4 regions of the Rhizobium sp. Leaf341 genome follow, and region 2 is predicted to be linked to each of the others. Evidence: predicted binding sites of a transcription regulator. Region 2 holds the regulator's gene; each other region holds the start of a gene.
What was found. The regulator LexA, encoded in region 2, represses DNA repair genes until DNA is damaged. The targets are predictions, from matches to a motif close to TGTTCNNNNTGTGTTCNG.

Region 1 (4,267 bases), on a different contig from region 2:
CGGGATGGCTCTGCGATTATCCTATGCCGAACTGAGGCCATCCGACGCTGAACGGAGGCGGTAGCGGGAGCATCTCCGGTGCACGACGCTTGCGAAGCCGAAACGAGACAGGCAAAAGGGTGCATGATGTCTTTGTCCGACCGCCACCCCCATCGCCTGCGCCGCTCCGTGCTCTGTGTTCCGGCCGACAATGATCGTGCGCTTGCAAAGGTGGCAAGCCTCTCGCCCGATGCGGTTATCTACGATCTGGAAGATGCCGTGCTTCCGGAGCACAAGTTGGAGGCCCGCCAAGCGCTGGTGCGCCATCTTGGGCAGTCAACGCAGACCATGCCGGGCGTCGAACAGATCGTCCGGATCAACAGTCTGGCCTCGGGTTTCGGCGAAGCGGATCTTCAAGCTCTTTCCGTCTGCCGGTTTGATGCGGTTCTTGTGCCCAAGGTGGAGGGGCCACGGGATATTCTCGACATTGCCGAAAGCTGGGACGAGGGTGATGCGCCCGATGATCTGCGGCTTTGGGCAATGATCGAGACGCCAAGGGGCGTTCTCAATGTGGCGGCGATCGCGGAAACAGGGCGCACGCGCGGCGGGCGGCTCGATTGCTTGATCCCCGGCCTCAACGATCTGCGCAAGGAGACGGGCGTCGCGGCTCTTTCCGGACGCATCTATCTCGTACCCTGGCTCATGCAGATCCTTCTCGCGGCGCGGGGAAGCGGGCTCGATGCTCTCGACGCCGTCTTCAACGATATTGCCGATGCGGAAGGCTTTGCCCGGGAGTGTGCGGCAGGTCGTGATATGGGGTTTGACGGCAAGATGCTGATCCATCCGCAGCAGATCGCGCCGGCGAACACCGCTTTCGGACCTTCCGCTGCCGAAGAGGCGGAAGCCCGAGAGATCGTCATGGCCTTCGATCATCCGGACAATGCCGGCAGATCGGTCATCGTGCACAAGGGCAAAATGGTCGAACCACTGCATCTCGACCAAGCGCTTGCCTGCCTTGCCAAGGTCGAGGCCATCAAACGAAGAGGGAAACCCACATGAAACTCTACCGCTTTCTCACGGGTCCAGACGATGCGAGCTTCTGCCACAAGGTGACGGCCGCTCTCAACAAGGGCTGGGATCTGCACGGCTCACCGACGTACACCTTCAACGCAGACGCGCAGATCATGCAGTGTGGCCAGGCAGTGGTGAAAGATGTCGACGGCAAGGATTACGTGCCCGACATGAAGCTGTCCGAGCAATAGGCAGACGCACGATTTACATGGCATGCGGCGGGTTCATTACCCGCCGACATGCTCCACGCTTGCCTCGATCCGCTCCATATCGTCGTCAGACAAACCGAAATGATGGCCGATCTCATGGATGAGGACATGGGTGATGATATCGCCCAGCGTCTCGTCGTTTTCGGCCCAGTAGTCGAGGATCGGCCGGCGATACAGCGTGATCCGGTTCGGCATCGTACCGGTTTCCATGGTGAAACGCTCGCCGATACCGCGCCCCTCAAACAGCCCCAGCAGATCGAAGGGCGTTTCCAGCGCCATGTCTTCGAAGACATCGTCATCCGGAAAGTCTTCGATCTCGATGATGAGATCAGTGGCCAGCAGCCGGAATTCCTCCGGCAGGTGCCCATAGGCTTCCAGCGTCAGGGACTCGAACGTGCTGATGGTCGGCGCATGGCGCTCACGCCAATCGTCGCTTTGGTCAATCCGGGCCATGGATACTCCTTGTCCGTTTATATAGCCATTTCCTCGGTCATTTCGAGAAGCAATTCATACCGTCAGGCGATTGTGCAGAATCTGCGGAATCTTTTCCCAGCTGCGTTGACTCTTTTTTGAAGCTCTGGAATCAATAAGAACATAACAGGAACGTATAGGAGCTGACTGCCATGGCTGAAAACGCTGTGCCGCGGGAGACGGTGCTCGCCCTGCGCGACGCCATTGCCCGCTTGGAACGAGACAGGCCCTCCGGTTCCTGTCTTGCCACTACAAGGACGGAGGGCGAAAAAGCCGGGTTTTCCGCGTCCGGCCTTTCTCCGACCGCGCACGAAGAAACGCTGCCGCTTGGCGTTCCCACGCTTGATCATGCCATGTCCGGCGGGCTTCCGCTCAAGGGTCTGAGCGAGATCCGCGTGGCGGAAACGCGTGATGCCGGTGCCGCTACCGGCTTCACGCTTGGACTTGCCGCCCTTTGCCAGGCACGGCGCAAGGCGCGGGGTGAACTTGGGCCTATTCTCTGGATTTCCGAAACGATGGCGGAAAAAGAGGCCGGCGAGCCTTACGGGGTCGGCCTGTCGCTTCTCGGCATCGATCTGCGCGCCGCACTGTTCTCAAGGCCGCGCAATCTCCAGCAGGCCTTGTGGATTGCCGAGGCAGCGCTTGGATTTTCCGTCTTCTCCGCCGTCATTCTGGAGATCCGCGGCAATCCGGCGCGTCTCGGACTTCAGGAGAGCCGACGGCTGCAGTTGCGATCGATGGGCAGCGGCGTGCCGATTTTTCTGCTGCGCCAAGCCGGGGAGGAGGAGGCAAGTAGCGCGCATCTCCGCCTTCTCGTACGTCCTGCCCCTGCATCCCTGTTCATGCTGCCGGATGGAACGATGCTTTCGACCGGCATCGGGCATCCCGCCTTTCACGTGATTGCCGAGAAGACGCGGGCCTTTTCCCCTGTTGATGCCTACCTTGAATGGAGTTCCCATGCGCGCCGGTTCTACCCTCTCGACCCCGTCGCCGTCTCTCTTCCGGCACACGCAGCGGATCCTGTCGCTGTCCTTCCCGCATCTGTCGGCCGACCGGGTGGCGCGCCGGCGCTGGGGCGCGTCATGGCTTTCAAACGGGCGTCCTGATCATCCGCCGGTGGTGTTCTCGGACAAGGTCGAAAATGCCATGCGGATCGTGGCGCTTGACAGTCTGGCCGAGCGCCTGCGGTTGAAGCGGGGGCAAGGTGTCGCCGAAGCCCGCGCCATGCATCCGCGTCTTGATGTGCTGCCGGCCGATCCTGCCGCTGACCAGAGCTTTCTCTCAGGCTTGGCCGACTGGTGCGATCGCTATACGCCGCTGGTTGCCTATGCCGGTGCCGACGGTCTGGCGCTCGACATCACCGGCTGCACCAAACTGCATGGTGGAGAGAAAGCGCTGCTCGACGATGTCTTGTCGCGCCTTTTCCAGCTTGGCGTTGAGGCGCGGGGGGCGATTGCGGCCTCTCCCGGCCTGTCTTGGGCTCTGGCTCGATTTTCCGGCAATGATGTCATCGAAGCAGGAGAGGAGGCCGTCGCGCTCGGGCCTTTGCCCGTGACGGCGCTTCGACTGCCGCAGGCCCTCACAGATACGCTGATCAGACTGGGGCTGACGCAGGTTGGAGATCTCATGGAGGCGCCGAGAGCGGCCCTTGCCCGACGCTTCGGACCGCTCGTCTTTCTTCGGCTCGACCAGGCGCTCGGGCATGATGACGAACCGCTGTCTCCGCGCCGGCCTGTGGCCGAGCTTTCGGTCGAACGCAGGCTGATATCGCCGGTTTCGGGCGAAGACGACATCCTCGGGCTGGCGCTGCAGCTTGCCGATGGCCTGAAGGGACGCCTCGAGGAGCGGGGAGAGGGCGGGCGCCAGTTCGAACTTCTGCTTTTCCGCGTCGACGGCAAGGTATTCCGGTTGCTCGCCGGCACATCGTCTCCGTTGCGGGATCCAAAGCGCATCGCTGCGCTCTATCGGGAACGGCTTGCCGCCGTGCATGATGATCTGGATGCCGGTTATGGTTTCGAGATCTTGCGGCTCTGCGTGCTCAAGGCCGAGCCGATCTCCTCCGTTCAGGATGATTTTTCGGGGCGACCCGACCAAAGCCGTGCCCTTGCCGACTTCACGGACCGCGTCGTCGCTCGTTTTGGAGACGAGGTGCTGTCGGTTGCCGTTCTCGCGGCAAGCCATATTCCCGAGCGGGCGGCAAGCCTTCGGCCCGCCCGCGATGCTGCGTCTCCGGCAGCCAAAGGGCTTCAAGCCGAGGAATGGCCGGTTGTGCCGGTGCGGCCCCTGCGTCTTCTGACGCATCCCGAGCGCGTGGAGGTGCCCGTCGCCGATGTTCCGGACGGTGCACCGGAACGGTTTTTCTGGCGGCGGACCGCGTATCGGGTTACCCGGGCGGAAGGCCCGGAGCGCATTGCTGCGGAATGGTGGATCGACGGCGAAGACGCGCCGACGCGCGATTATTTTCGCATCGAGGACGAGACGGGGCGCCGGTTCTGGATGTTCCGCAATGGATTGTTCCAGCGCGAGCGAATGCATCC
Region 2 (4,267 bases):
GCGGATTCTTGGACGTCGTCTTCTGCTCGATCGAGATCGCCGGCGAGAGGCCCTCGATCAGATCCACATCCGGCTTCTGCATCATTTCAAGGAACTGGCGCGCGTAGGCCGAGAGGCTCTCGACATAGCGGCGCTGCCCCTCCGCATAGATGGTATCGAATGCGAGCGACGATTTTCCCGACCCCGAAAGGCCGGTCATCACGATCAGCTTGTTGCGCGGGAGGTCTAGATCAACCCCCTTGAGATTGTGCTCCCGCGCACCGCGGATCGAAATGGTCTTGAATTCGCTCATGGTAGGATGCTCTGTGTGGGGACGAAGCCATTACTTAAGATCGATACTTCATATGTCGAGCCGGCGTCGCGCGAAACCGAAATTCCACGCTGAAGCAATCCGCCGGACGGATGGCGGCCGGAAGGGAACGCGCGGTCCGTCTTGCGAACCCGCACGACCCGTCTGGCGCGTCGCTCGATTGACAGGATCATAGCGAACACCTAGAACAAATAAAGAACAAATTTGCAAACTGTGGATTGCCGCCGGCCGGGGGCGAAAAGCCACGTCGAAAAGCGTAGGCTTCCGGCACACTGCGGATGGTCGAGCCGCGTTCAGGAGACAGGACAAAGAGATGGCTGGTAGCGTAAACAAGGTGATCCTCATCGGAAATGTCGGTGCGGACCCGGAAATCCGGCGGACGCAGGACGGCAAGCCGATTGCCAACCTGCGCATCGCCACCTCCGAAAGCTGGCGGGACAGGAATTCCGGCGAGCGGCGCGAGAAGACCGAATGGCACACGGTTGTCGTCTTCAACGAGGGTCTCTGCAAAGTCGTCGAACAGTATGTGAAGAAGGGCGCGAAGCTTTACCTCGAAGGCGCGTTGCAGACACGCAAGTGGCAGGACAAGGACGGCAACGACCGTTATTCCACCGAAGTGGTGCTCCAGGGCTTCAATTCGACGCTGACCATGCTGGACGGACGTGACGGCGGCGGCGGCGGTGGAGGCGGCGGAAGCCGCGGTGGCGCCGATTACGGCGGCAGCAGCGGCCCGAACTATGGCGACGACTACGACCGTCCGGCGTCGTCTTCCAGCGGCCGGTCCGGCGGGGGTGCCGGCGGATCTAGCGGTGGTTTCTCGCGGGATCTGGACGACGATATTCCGTTCTGATTCCGTTTCCGATTATCACGATCGAACAGTTTTCGCCGTTGCGAATGTCTTCGCGACGGCGTTTCTGTATGATGCTTGGCCTCTGCGCGATCGAGAGATCGTATCGTGCCAGAAGCGCCTCCAAACCAAGAAAAAAGCTGATGGAAATAGCGGGAAGCGAGCCGACGACAGTTGAGTTAGGCGGAATGGGACTTGCAGAACACATGAGGAACATATAACACTGTTCTTGCTTTGTTTCGTGACTCTGGAGTCGATTGATCATGCTGACCCGCAAGCAACAAGAATTGCTGATTTTCATTCATGAGCGCATGAAGGAATCGGGTGTCCCGCCGTCGTTCGACGAGATGAAGGATGCCCTCGAGCTGGCATCCAAGTCCGGCATCCATCGTCTCATCACGGCGCTCGAGGAGCGGGGTTTCATCCGGCGTCTGCCGAACAGGGCGCGCGCGCTGGAGGTGATCAAATTGCCGGACGCCTATCTCGCGTCCACTCCGCCGAAGCGCGGCTTTACGCCCAGCGTCATCCAGGGAAGCCGTCCGGCTCCCGCTTCGGAGACACCGCTGACGCCGCCGTTGGCGGTGGGAAACGACAACAGCGTATCGGTTCCTGTCATGGGCCGCATCGCGGCGGGGGTTCCGATCTCCGCCATTCAGAACAACACGCATGACATTGCCGTACCCGCCTTCATGCTGGGCAGCGGCGAACATTACGCCCTGGAGGTCCGCGGGGACTCCATGGTGGATGCCGGTATTCTCGATGGCGACACCGTGATCATTCGGAACGCCAACAGCGCGAGCCCCGGTGAGATCGTCGTTGCGCTGGTCGATGACGAAGAGGCGACCTTGAAGCGCTTCCGACGCAAAGGAGCGTCCGTGGCCCTGGAAGCAGCAAATCCCGCCTATGAGACCCGCATTTTCGGACCGGACCGTGTCAAGGTTCAAGGAAAGCTTGTCGGCTTGATTCGCCGCTATCAGTAAAATCCACGCACACCTGACCGCACCACGTCGGACAGAAATCGGCGACCGGTATCGCTGACCGAGCAAGATGGCCGCTGGTGCGATGGGTTCGCTCCCGGTCGTCGTGTCGCGAAAGCGCGCGCGTGATGTTGTGCGTGCGGTTTCGTCTCGCGTCCTTGGTCGTATGAACGTTCCACGGGATCAGGCTAGCAGTTGCGTTTCGGTACGTGGTGGCCAAAGCCTGTCGCCGAGCGACAGTGCCGTTCTCCTATCGATTGAGTCGTGTGACGGGACTGTGGAACCGGTTGCAGGCGGCCGCGTTAACCGTCCGAATGCTGCGGAGACCGAGATGCCGGGAACAACGGAAAGTTTTGAAGTCCTGGTCTTCGATGTGAACGAGGGCGAGGTCTCTCAGTCACGCGAACCGATCATGGCCGAAAGTGCCGACGCTGCACGGCAGTTGGCGGGTCGGCTGGCGGAAACGCACGCCGGGACGATTGCCCTCTCCAGGCGCGGACGCGTGGCGATCGGAGAGTGCGAGCCATCCGTCGTTCTGGAACAGCACGGTCGGATCGGTGATTTCGACTGAGAAGGCCGACCTCGCGGCCCCACTTTTTCCGCGCTTTTGCGCAAAGGATCATGTCTATGAGAATGATTTTCGTCGGGATGCTTGCATCCGTCCTCAGTATCCTCGTGATCAAATATGCCAACAACGACCTTGGCAACAGTGTCCCGATGACCACCGTCGGAGCAGCCAGCTCCCTCTAACAGAGACGCCAGGCTGCTCCGGAGTGCCGGAAAGGCCGCGCAAGCATGGCGCGGCGCGACCAGACCTCGGTCACTCGTGGATCGTGTAGGATCCCATCTCGCAGAGGTTCTGTTTGTCTTCCGTCGTTGCGAGGTTCGATCCCTCTTCGAACTCGAACCGCATGTCATAATCGCAAACATCGCGACCATCTGCGATCGTCAGTTCGATGGTCTCGCCCGGATTGAGAACCTGCTCGCCGAATACGTCACCTTCCCATTCGCTGACGCCGACGGGCGACGTGTAGAACCGCGTGAGGACGGATTGCGTGCCGTTTTTGAGCGAGAAGACGAGATCTTCCGCTTGTGCCGTTCCGGACATCAAAATCGTGCCCAAAACAAGCGCGCCTGTCAGCCGTGCCAGTGTCAACATTGTGTTTATCCCCCCAAGGAATCTCTGTGGCGTCCGTTCGTGGACGCTAAATGAAGAATAGCGATGGCTTAAGCGGGTTCAACGGGAATCTGACGCCTGCCACCGATTTAACGGCGTGTAACCTACGCGGAGTGATCCCTAGGGATTTCAAGGCGATGATGCGGGAAAGATGCACTGAACGGCAAAGGGGAGAGAGGCGCACCCTCGTCACGGCGGCCGCAGCTGCCTGAGGCGACGGCTCTGTCGTTACCATTGGAAAATTTGGACGGCCGCCGTAACCTCGTGGCAGCGACGTGACGTCAATCTGTCGCCCGACCCCGCTCTAGAACCAGCGGCAGTCGCGTCCGAGGTCCTTCTGACAGAAGTCGAAACATCCGTCCACTCCCCATCACCGCCATATGCAGTGCTCGCCCTGGACGATGTTGCTCGGGATAAGTATCTCCGTCATCATGAAGCTTCAAATGGCTAGGTTGATCAAGGTGCGGCCTTGGGGCTACGCCACTGCGCAACACGACGTTCACCGGGAGAGCGACATCAGCCAACCGGAGCTCGCCAGGGTAACCGCTGAACCTCAAGATTGCCGCGCCTGTGGAAAACAGGTTGCTTGATCAGACAGATAGGGGAGAAGCGGGTGAGAATGGAGGCCTCGCCCGGAATTGAACCGGGGTGCAAGGATTTGCAGTCCTCTGCGTCACCACTCCGCCACGAGGCCTCTTAGGGTCGATCAACGAGCCGTGGCCAGCGTTTAGAATCATCCCAGACGAAGCGCAAGAGGAGGGGCCTGCTTTTCCAACTTTTCTTGGGACCAGCAGCCACAGGATCGCGGAAGGGGCGCCACTGCGTCCGTCTGTCGGTCAAGCCTTTCGAAACCGATGCAGGAATGGCCCCGAAAAAATTAGGACGACGGTCTCCGTCCTAAGCCGCACCTGTCGCGTAGCGTTGGGTCGCCCGAAGAGGTTCGGAGATTTCGGAGG
Region 3 (4,267 bases), on a different contig from region 2:
CGAACTGATGGCCGGCGATCCCACGATCAACGACCATCTGGGCGATGCCTACTGGCGCGTCGGCCGCAAGCTCGAAGCCGTGTTCCAGTGGAACCAGACGCTGGAGCTGAAGCCGGAGGCGGAGGAGATCCCGAAGATCAAGGCGAAGATCGAAAAGGGTCTGCCGCCGCTGGATACCAAGGTCCCCGCGGCCGCCGAAGCCGAGGGCAAGCCGAAGCCGCCGGAAGCGGTCGTGCCCGGCAAGAAGTCCTGACGCCGGGCCGTGCCTGACATGCCTGTCCTGCCGGCCGCGCTCGACGCGCCGGCAAGGGCCACCTCCCCGGCCGCCGTCGCCCCGGACCATAAGGGCGCCGGCATGCCGCTGATGCTGGTGGCGCCGGCAAAGATCAATCTCGCCCTGCATGTCGTCGGCCAGCGCGCCGACGGCCATCACCTGCTCGAAAGTCTCGTGACCTTTGCCGACGCCGGCGACCGCCTGTCGCTGGCGCCGGCAGACGAGGACAGCTTCACCGTTTCCGGCCCCTTTGCCGGGGATGTGCCGACCGGCGCCGAGGGTGGAGACGGCAATCTGGTGCTGAAGGCGCGCAACCGCCTGCGCACGCAGCTGACGCTGCGCGGGCTGGCCTGCGGGCCGGTCGCCCTTCACCTCGAAAAGAACCTGCCCGTCGCCTCGGGCATCGGCGGCGGCTCCGCGGATGCGGCCGCAGCGCTGATCGGCCTTCGGCGTTTCTGGGGGCATGCGCCGGCAACCGATGAGGATCCGGACCTTGCCGCTCTCGGTCTGTCGCTCGGGGCGGATCTTCCGATGTGCCTGACCGGCCGGCCGCTCGTCGCCCGCGGGATCGGCGAGGCGATCTCTCTCGTCTCCGGCCTGCCTGCCTTTCCGGCTCTGCTGGTCAATCCGGGCGTTGCGGTCTCCACGCCGGCGGTGTTCCGCGCCCTGACCGAGAAGACGCATCCGCCGCTGACACTGCCCGATGGGCTTGTCGGGCCGCAGGCGTGGATGGCGGCGATCGCGGCGCTGCGCAACGACCTCGAACCGCCGGCCCTCAGACTTGCGCCGGCGATCGGCCTTGCGCGGGCAGCCCTTTGCGACGCCGGCGCTGCGCTCTGCCGCATGTCCGGCTCCGGCGCCACCTGTTTCGGGCTGTTTTCCGATGCGCGAGCACGCGATCATGCCGCGACGCGCATCCGCGAGGCCTATCCGGCCTGGTATCTCCTGCCCTGCACCACGCTGGGCTCCCGCCCGGCAGCCGAGAGGACGACGACCCCATGACGATCGACACCACCCGCAGCTTCGTGCCCGTTTCCATTGCGGTTCTTACCGTATCCGATACGCGGACGCCGGAGACCGACACATCCGGCGATACGCTGGTCACGCGCCTGACGGAGGCCGGCCACGCGCTCGCCGCCCGCGCCATCGTTCCCGACGAGCGCGAGGCGATCGCCCGCCAGGTGACCGCCTGGAGCCTCGACCCCGGCATCGATGTCGTCATTACCACCGGCGGAACCGGCTTTACCGGGCGCGACGTGACGCCCGAGGCACTGGAACCGCTGTTCGAGAAGACGATGGACGGCTTTTCCGCCATCTTTCACCAGATCTCCTACGGCAAGATCGGGACGTCGACCATCCAGTCGCGCGCAACCGGGGGCGTCTTGAACGCGACCTTCGTCTTCGTGCTGCCGGGCTCCCCCGGCGCGTGCCGGGACGCCTGGGACGGGATCCTCAGCCAGCAACTCGACCTGCGCCATCGCCCCTGCAATTTCGTGGAGATCATGCCGCGGCTGGACGAACATCTGAAGCGGTAAAAGCCCTAAAGCGCGTTGCGTTGTTGTTGTGATGCATGCCGTTTCCCGAAACCGCTGCACGCTTTCGGGCGACAGGCCTTAGCGGCTGGCGGCCCAGGCCGGCATGAGCTCGCTCGACAGGCGGTGCACACCCCGGCGGGTGACGAAATCGGCGATGGTCATGCCGGATCTCACCATGCCGGCTGCCTGCGTGCGGCTGACGAGAAAGCCCTGCTCGAGCGCCGGGCGGCGCGATGCGAGCCGCGCGAGAAGCGGCCGGCGATGCCGCCGGGACGCTGAAAAGCGGGCGGGACCGCGGCCGATCGCCATATGTTCGGCGACCTCCTCCACCCAGCGGCCGAGCGGGCGGGCACCGGGCTCGAGCAACAGCAGCCAGGTGCCGCGGGCCGAGCGAACCACATCGGTCATCGCCCACTCAGTCAAAAACCGCGCACCGGCGGCATCGGCAACGCGTTGCGACGCATCGCGCGACCCGTGATCGAGGATGATGACATCGCTGATCAGACCTTCCACGGCACCCGACACCAGCGCGGCCAGGGACTGGGCCAGCCGCGTCTCGCTATCGTGCGTTTCCATCAGGATCGTGAGCATCGCCGTTCCTACCGCATTGCAACCGCGAATGCCATGAAGGCCAGGGGTGGAAGCCACGTTTCCCTGTATTCATCATGAATCCGCGCTCGCCTGACCGCCAAGGCATGGCGCATGGCTCCGTAAGCCCGGGATTTGTTCTTGCATTGTTCTCATTTTGCCGGTAGCAGTGGAGGCAGAGAGAACGACATGGTGATTTGGCAAGCGCTCGATCGCCCATGTTCCCCGGAGTGTCCCATGAACGATCTGTCCCATGTAAGGCAGGGCGCTTTTGCGCCCGGCAATCGGGCCGATGTGGCCGACGCACTGATGGTGGAGAGCGGCCTCCGCATCGACGTGGACCGTCGCCGCGGACGGGGTGCAAGCGTGAATGCATCCGGCCGGTTCGAACCGGTGACCCGCAGCGTGGAGGATGACGGCTGGAGCTCGCTCGAGGATCTGCCACCGTTCAAGACCGAAGTGCAGGTGGAAAAGCCGCGTACGATCATCTCGCGAAACGACTCGCCGGATATCCCCTTCGACCGCTCGGTCAATCCCTATCGTGGCTGCGAGCATGGCTGCATCTACTGCTTTGCCCGGCCGACCCATGCCTATATGGGCCTGTCAGCCGGCATCGATTTCGAAGCACGCCTGTTTGCCAAGCCCGATGCGGCCAAGCTCCTGGAGCGCGAGCTGGCCAAGCCCGGCTACAAGGTGAAGCCGATCGCCATCGGCACGAACACCGATCCCTATCAGCCGATCGAGAAGGAGTGGCGGATCATGCGCCAGATCCTCGAGGTGCTGAAGGCTGCGGATCATCCTGTCATGATCGTCACGAAATCCGCCATGGTCCTGCGCGACATCGACCTTCTCGCCCCGATGGCCGAGAAGGGCCTTGCCCGCGTCGGCCTGTCGGTGACGACGCTCGACCGCAAGCTCGCCCGGCTCCTGGAGCCCCGCGCCTCGACGCCGGAGAAGCGGCTGGAGGCAATCCGCCGCCTGTCGGAGGCCGGCATTCCGACCAGCGTGCTGATGGCGCCCGTCATTCCCGCGCTCAACGATCACGAGATCGAGCGGGTGCTGGACAGCGCCAAGGCGGCCGGCGCAACGGAGGCGAGCTATGTTCTCCTGCGGCTGCCGCTGGAGGTAAGCCCGCTCTTTCGCGATTGGCTGCTGCAGCATTACCCCGATCGCTACCGGCATGTCATGTCGCTCGTCCGCTCCATGCGCGACGGCAAGGATTACGACGCGGATTTCACCAAGCGGATGAAGGGGGCAGGCCCCTATGCCTGGCAGATCGGCCGCCGATTCGACCTTGCGGCCAAGCGGCTGGAACTGAACACCAACCGGCGGGCGCTGAACTGCGACATCTTCGTGCCGCCGCTCGGAACCGGCGTGCAGCTCTCGCTGCTTTGACGCCGGCCCTCTCCTCGTCCGGCATGCTCCGGATCGCGAATGGGGCCGCATGTCCCTCGTAACATGCGGTCACCCGAGGCCGGCAGCGTCCGCACCGCTGCCGGCCTCCTGCCCCCAGGCGCCGCCGCATCTCCTGGGGGCCTTGCGGGGAATCGGCCTCTCGTGCAACGCTGCCGCCATGGCACCCCGCACCGCGACCGATTCCCCGCTTCTCATCGACATCCGCCTGAGCCCGGATTTCCGCATGGAAAAAGCGGCACGACGGGAGGGTCTCTGGCCGGTCGCCGGCACGGACGAGGCCGGACGGGGCCCGCTGGCCGGCCCTGTCGTCGCGGCGGCCGTCATTCTCGACCCGAAGCGCATTCCCGAAGGGCTCAACGACAGCAAGCAACTGACCGCGCAGCGACGCGAGGCCCTGTTTGCCGAGATCCTTTCCACCTCCACCGTCTCGATCGCATCCTCGGGCGCAGGCCGG
Region 4 (4,267 bases), on a different contig from region 2:
GGCGGAAATCGACGAGCTTTTCCGTGTTGCCCATGTCGAGCGTCATCGACGCTGCCAAAAACTCGACCGGATAATGCGCCTTCAAATAGGCCGTCTGGTAGGAGACGATCGCATAGGCCGCCGCATGGCTCTTGTTGAAGCCGTAGTTGGCGAACTTGGCGAGCAGGTCGAAGATCATGTCGGCCTGGGGTTTCGCCACGCCGTTCTTCACGGCGCCGTCGACGAAACGCGCGCGCTGCTTGTCCATCTCCTCCTTGATCTTCTTGCCCATGGCGCGGCGCAGAAGATCGGCCTCGCCGAGCGAGTAGCCGGAGAGAACCTGGGCGATCTGCATCACCTGTTCCTGATAGACGATGACGCCCTGCGTTTCCTTGAGCAGGTAATCGATGGTCGGGTGGATCGACTCGATCTCTTCCTCGCCATGCTTTCGCGCATTGTAGACCGGAATATTCTCCATCGGGCCCGGCCGATAGAGCGCGACGAGCGCGATGATGTCCTCGATGCAGTCCGGCCGCATGCCGATCAGCGCCTTGCGCATGCCGGCGCTTTCCACCTGGAACACGCCGACCGTGTCGCCCTTGGACAGCATCTCGTAGGTCTTGGCATCGTCGAGCGGCAAGGCTTCCAGCGCGACGTGGATGTCGCGCTTGGCGAGGAAATCCACGGCCGTCTTCAAAACCGTTAGCGTCTTCAGGCCGAGGAAGTCGAATTTCACGAGACCCGCCTGCTCGACCCACTTCATGTTGAACTGGGTTACCGGCATGTCGGAGCGCGGATCGCGGTACATCGGCACCAGCTTCGACAGCGGCCGGTCACCGATGACGATGCCGGCGGCGTGGGTCGATGCGTGGCGGTAGAGGCCCTCGATCTTCTGGGCGATATCGAGCAGACGGCCAATCACCGGCTCCTTGTCGACCTCTTCCTGGAAACGCGGCTCGTCCTCGATGGCCTTCGCCAGCGTGACCGGATTGGCCGGGTTGTTGGGCACCATCTTGCAGATCTTGTCGACCTGGCCATAGGGCATTTCCAGCACGCGGCCGACATCGCGCAGCGCGGCGCGGGCCTGGAGCGACCCGAAGGTGATGATCTGGGCCACCTGCTCGCGTCCATATTTCGCCTGGACGTAGCGGATGACCTCTTCCCGCCGGTCCTGGCAGAAGTCGATGTCGAAGTCGGGCATCGACACGCGTTCCGGATTGAGGAAGCGTTCGAACAGCAGCGAGAAGCGCAGGGGATCGACGTCGGTGATCGTCAGCGCATAGGCAACGAGGGAACCCGCACCCGAGCCGCGGCCGGGGCCGACCGGAATGTCCTGCTGCTTTGCCCATTTGATGAAGTCGGCAACGATCAGGAAATAGCCCGGAAACTTCATGCGTTCGATGACGCCGAGTTCGAAGTCCAGGCGCTCGCGATAGTCCGTCTCGCTGTAACCCGGCGACAGGCCGAGCTTCTGCATCCGCTCTTCGAGGCCCTCGATGGCCTGGCGGCGAAGCTCGCGCGTTTCCGCCCTTTCGGCTTCGGCCGGATCATCGGACGCGCCGGTAAAGCGGGGCAGAATCGGTGCCCGCGTCTTCAACACGAAGGTACAGCGACGCGCCACCTCGATCGTGTTGTCGAGCGCCTCCGGCAGATCGGCAAAGAGCTTCGCCATTTCCTGCCGGCTCTTCAGATAATGATCGGGCGTCAGCCGAAAACGCGTGTCGTCGGAGACCATGGCATTGTGCGCCACGGCCATCAGCGCATCATGCGCGTCGTAGTCGCCGGGGGTCGGGAAAAACGGCTCGTTGGTCGCCACCAGCGGCAGTTCCAGCCGGTAGGCAAGGTCGATCATCCGGTTCTCGTGCTGCCTGTCGTGGCGCCCATGCCGTTGCAGTTCGACATAGAGACGATCGCCGAAGAGGTCCATCAGGGCGTGCGCCCGGGCTTCCGCCAGCGCCGCGTGTCCGGACCGGATCGCCATGTCGATCGGCCCGCCGCTTGCGCCCGTCAGCGCGATCAGGCCATCGGTGCCGATCTCCCTCAGCCAGGAAACACAGACCCGAACACTCTGGTTGCCCTCCCCGCCGAGATAGGCGCGGCTGACGAGGTCGACGAGGTTGACATAGCCCTGATCGCTTGCCGCGATCAGCACGATGGCGGGAAGCTTGGCGAGATGCTGGGCATGCCCGCGCTTCTCCCCTTCGACCTCGTCTTCCATATCGATCGACAGCTGGCAGCCGATCAGCGGCTGGATCCCGTCGTCCATGCATTTCAATGAAAATTCGAGCGCCGCGAACAGGTTGTTCGTATCGGCAATACCGATCGCCGGCTGGGCATCGGCCACGGCCTTGCCGATGATCTTCTTGATCGGCAAGGCGCCTTCGAGCAGGGAGAACGCCGAATGGGTTCTCAAATGGACGAACTGGGGCACCGGCTTGTTGCCATTGCCTGTGTTGCCCGCCAAGCTCTCGCCTGCATCCGCCATAGGTCACTCCGACTCTTGCATGAGGTGGGAGCATACGCCCTTCGACGTCGCGAAGCGACAACGGTGTCGCCTTTCTCCCCCGGAACTTGCCCGGCGACGAAAGGACGAGAGGTCAGAGACCAAGCAGCAGGATGGAGAAGCTGGCAATGAACATGGCGACGGAGGTCAAGGCAGCGAGATCGCGAAGGAAGTCGGACATGGCGGGCTCCTTTTGGTTGTGTTCCCTTTATGTTCTAATTCCGTTCCCGTTTCAAGCTGCATCTGTGATGGACGGTTAACAAATTTCGATCGGAAACCGCGACCCTGATCCGCCGGATGGTGGCGGCCGACAGCGCAGACGCCCGCAGAGCGGCACGCACCAGGGGTGTGAGCCGCTCTGCGGCGCGGGGTTCGTGTTGTTGCGGGAGGGGTCCCCGAAGCGCTTCTGCGCGGGGAAGAGGCGTCAGGCGAGCTCGACGACCTTGCCGTCCTGCAGGGTGATGCGACGGTCCATCTTGGACGCGAGCTCGTAATTGTGAGTCGCGATCATCGCGGCAAGGCCGGATTGCTTGACCAGCGCCTTCAGAGCTTCAAAGACGTAGCCCGCGGTTTCCGGATCGAGATTGCCGGTCGGCTCGTCGGCCAGCAGGACGAAGGGGGCATTGGCCACGGCACGGGCGATCGCCACGCGCTGCTGCTCGCCGCCCGACAGTTCCGACGGGCGGTGGTCGGCGCGATGGCCGATGCGCATGTAGTCGAGCAAGGCCGACGCCCGTTCCCGCGCCTCCTTCTTGGAGAGCCCGGCGATCAGCTGCGGCATCATGATGTTCTCCACGGCCGTGAACTCCGGCAGCAGATGGTGGAACTGGTAGACGAAGCCGATCTCGTTGCGGCGGATGGCCGTGCGCTCGGGATCGCTGAGCGAGCCGCAGGCACGACCATTGATCGAGACTTCGCCGCCATCGGGCCGCTCCAGCAGGCCGGCAAGGTGCAAAAGCGTCGACTTGCCGGTGCCCGAGGGAGCGACCAGCGCGACGGTCTGCCCACCGAGCAGGCGGAAGTCCGCGCCCTTGAGGATCGAGAGCGCCTGTTCGCCCTGGCTGTAATGGCGCTCGACGCCGGATAGCTCTAGTGCCACGCGAGGGGCCATGATGTCGTTCCTGTCACTCGTAACGCAGCGCCTGGACCGGATCCAGTCGCGAGGCCCGCCAGGCGGGGAAGATGGTTGCCAGGAACGACAGTCCGATTGCCATGCCGACGACGGCGACGGTCTCGCCGAGATTCATGTCGGCCGGCAACTGGCTGAGGAAGTAGAGTTCCGGGTTGAAGATCGTCGTGCCCGAGATCCAGGAGAAGAACTGGCGGATCGATTCGATGTTGAGACAGACGACGACGCCGAGCGCGACGCCTGCCAGCGTTCCGACGATGCCGATCGCCGCGCCGGTCATGAAGAAAATGCGCATGACGGCGCCGGACGACGCCCCCATGGTGCGCAGGATGGCGATGTCGCTGCCCTTGTCCTTCACCAGCATGATGAGGCCCGAAACGATGTTGAGCGCCGCCACCAGCACGATGAGGGTCAGGATCATGAACATGACGTTGCGCTCGACCTGAAGTGCGGAGAAAAACGTCTTGTTGCGGTCGCGCCAGTCGCTGATCAGAACCTGTCTCTGGGCGGCATCCTCCACCGGTTGGCGCAGGCTGTCGACGAGGTCGGGGTTTTCGACGAAGAGTTCGATCGACTGCGCGATGCCCTCCGCATTGAAGTAGAGCTGCGCTTCTTCCAGCGGCATGAAGATGATCGAGGCATCATATTCCGACATG

Region 1: ASG03_RS21915 (ImuA family protein) is a predicted target of LexA. The motif match lies at 1,848-1,865, and genes of this name have one in related genera.
Region 3: ASG03_RS02640 (PA0069 family radical SAM protein) is a predicted target of LexA. The motif match lies at 2,534-2,551, and genes of this name have one in related genera.
Region 4: dnaE (DNA polymerase III subunit alpha) is a predicted target of LexA. The motif match lies at 2,683-2,700, and genes of this name have one in related genera.

What each region holds. Positions count from the first base shown of each region.
Region 1 covers NZ_LMPE01000002.1:256,431-260,697, reverse strand. The annotation lists gene ASG03_RS01165 (HpcH/HpaI aldolase/citrate lyase family protein) at 127-1,038, shown strand; gene ASG03_RS01160 (DUF1737 domain-containing protein) at 1,035-1,241, shown strand; gene ASG03_RS01155 (metallopeptidase family protein) at 1,278-1,712, opposite strand; gene ASG03_RS21915 (ImuA family protein) at 1,883-2,836, shown strand; gene ASG03_RS01145 (Y-family DNA polymerase) at 2,787-4,267, shown strand, end outside.
Region 2 covers NZ_LMPE01000015.1:9,955-14,221, reverse strand. The annotation lists gene uvrA (excinuclease ABC subunit UvrA) at 1-292, opposite strand, end outside; gene ASG03_RS15015 (single-stranded DNA-binding protein) at 624-1,160, shown strand; gene lexA (transcriptional repressor LexA) at 1,421-2,137, shown strand; gene ASG03_RS15005 (hypothetical protein) at 2,466-2,705, shown strand; gene ASG03_RS15000 (hypothetical protein) at 2,955-3,242, opposite strand; tRNA gene ASG03_RS14990 (tRNA-Cys) at 3,932-4,005, opposite strand.
Region 3 covers NZ_LMPE01000003.1:210,479-214,745, forward strand. The annotation lists gene ASG03_RS02620 (tetratricopeptide repeat protein) at 1-253, shown strand, start outside; gene ASG03_RS02625 (4-(cytidine 5'-diphospho)-2-C-methyl-D-erythritol kinase) at 356-1,276, shown strand; gene moaB (molybdenum cofactor biosynthesis protein B) at 1,273-1,809, shown strand; gene ASG03_RS02635 (hypothetical protein) at 1,888-2,400, opposite strand; gene ASG03_RS02640 (PA0069 family radical SAM protein) at 2,635-3,792, shown strand; gene ASG03_RS02645 (ribonuclease HII) at 3,971-4,267, shown strand, end outside.
Region 4 covers NZ_LMPE01000010.1:263,984-268,250, reverse strand. The annotation lists gene dnaE (DNA polymerase III subunit alpha) at 1-2,464, opposite strand, end outside; gene ASG03_RS11025 (ABC transporter ATP-binding protein) at 2,907-3,593, opposite strand; gene ASG03_RS11020 (lipoprotein-releasing ABC transporter permease subunit) at 3,607-4,267, opposite strand, start outside.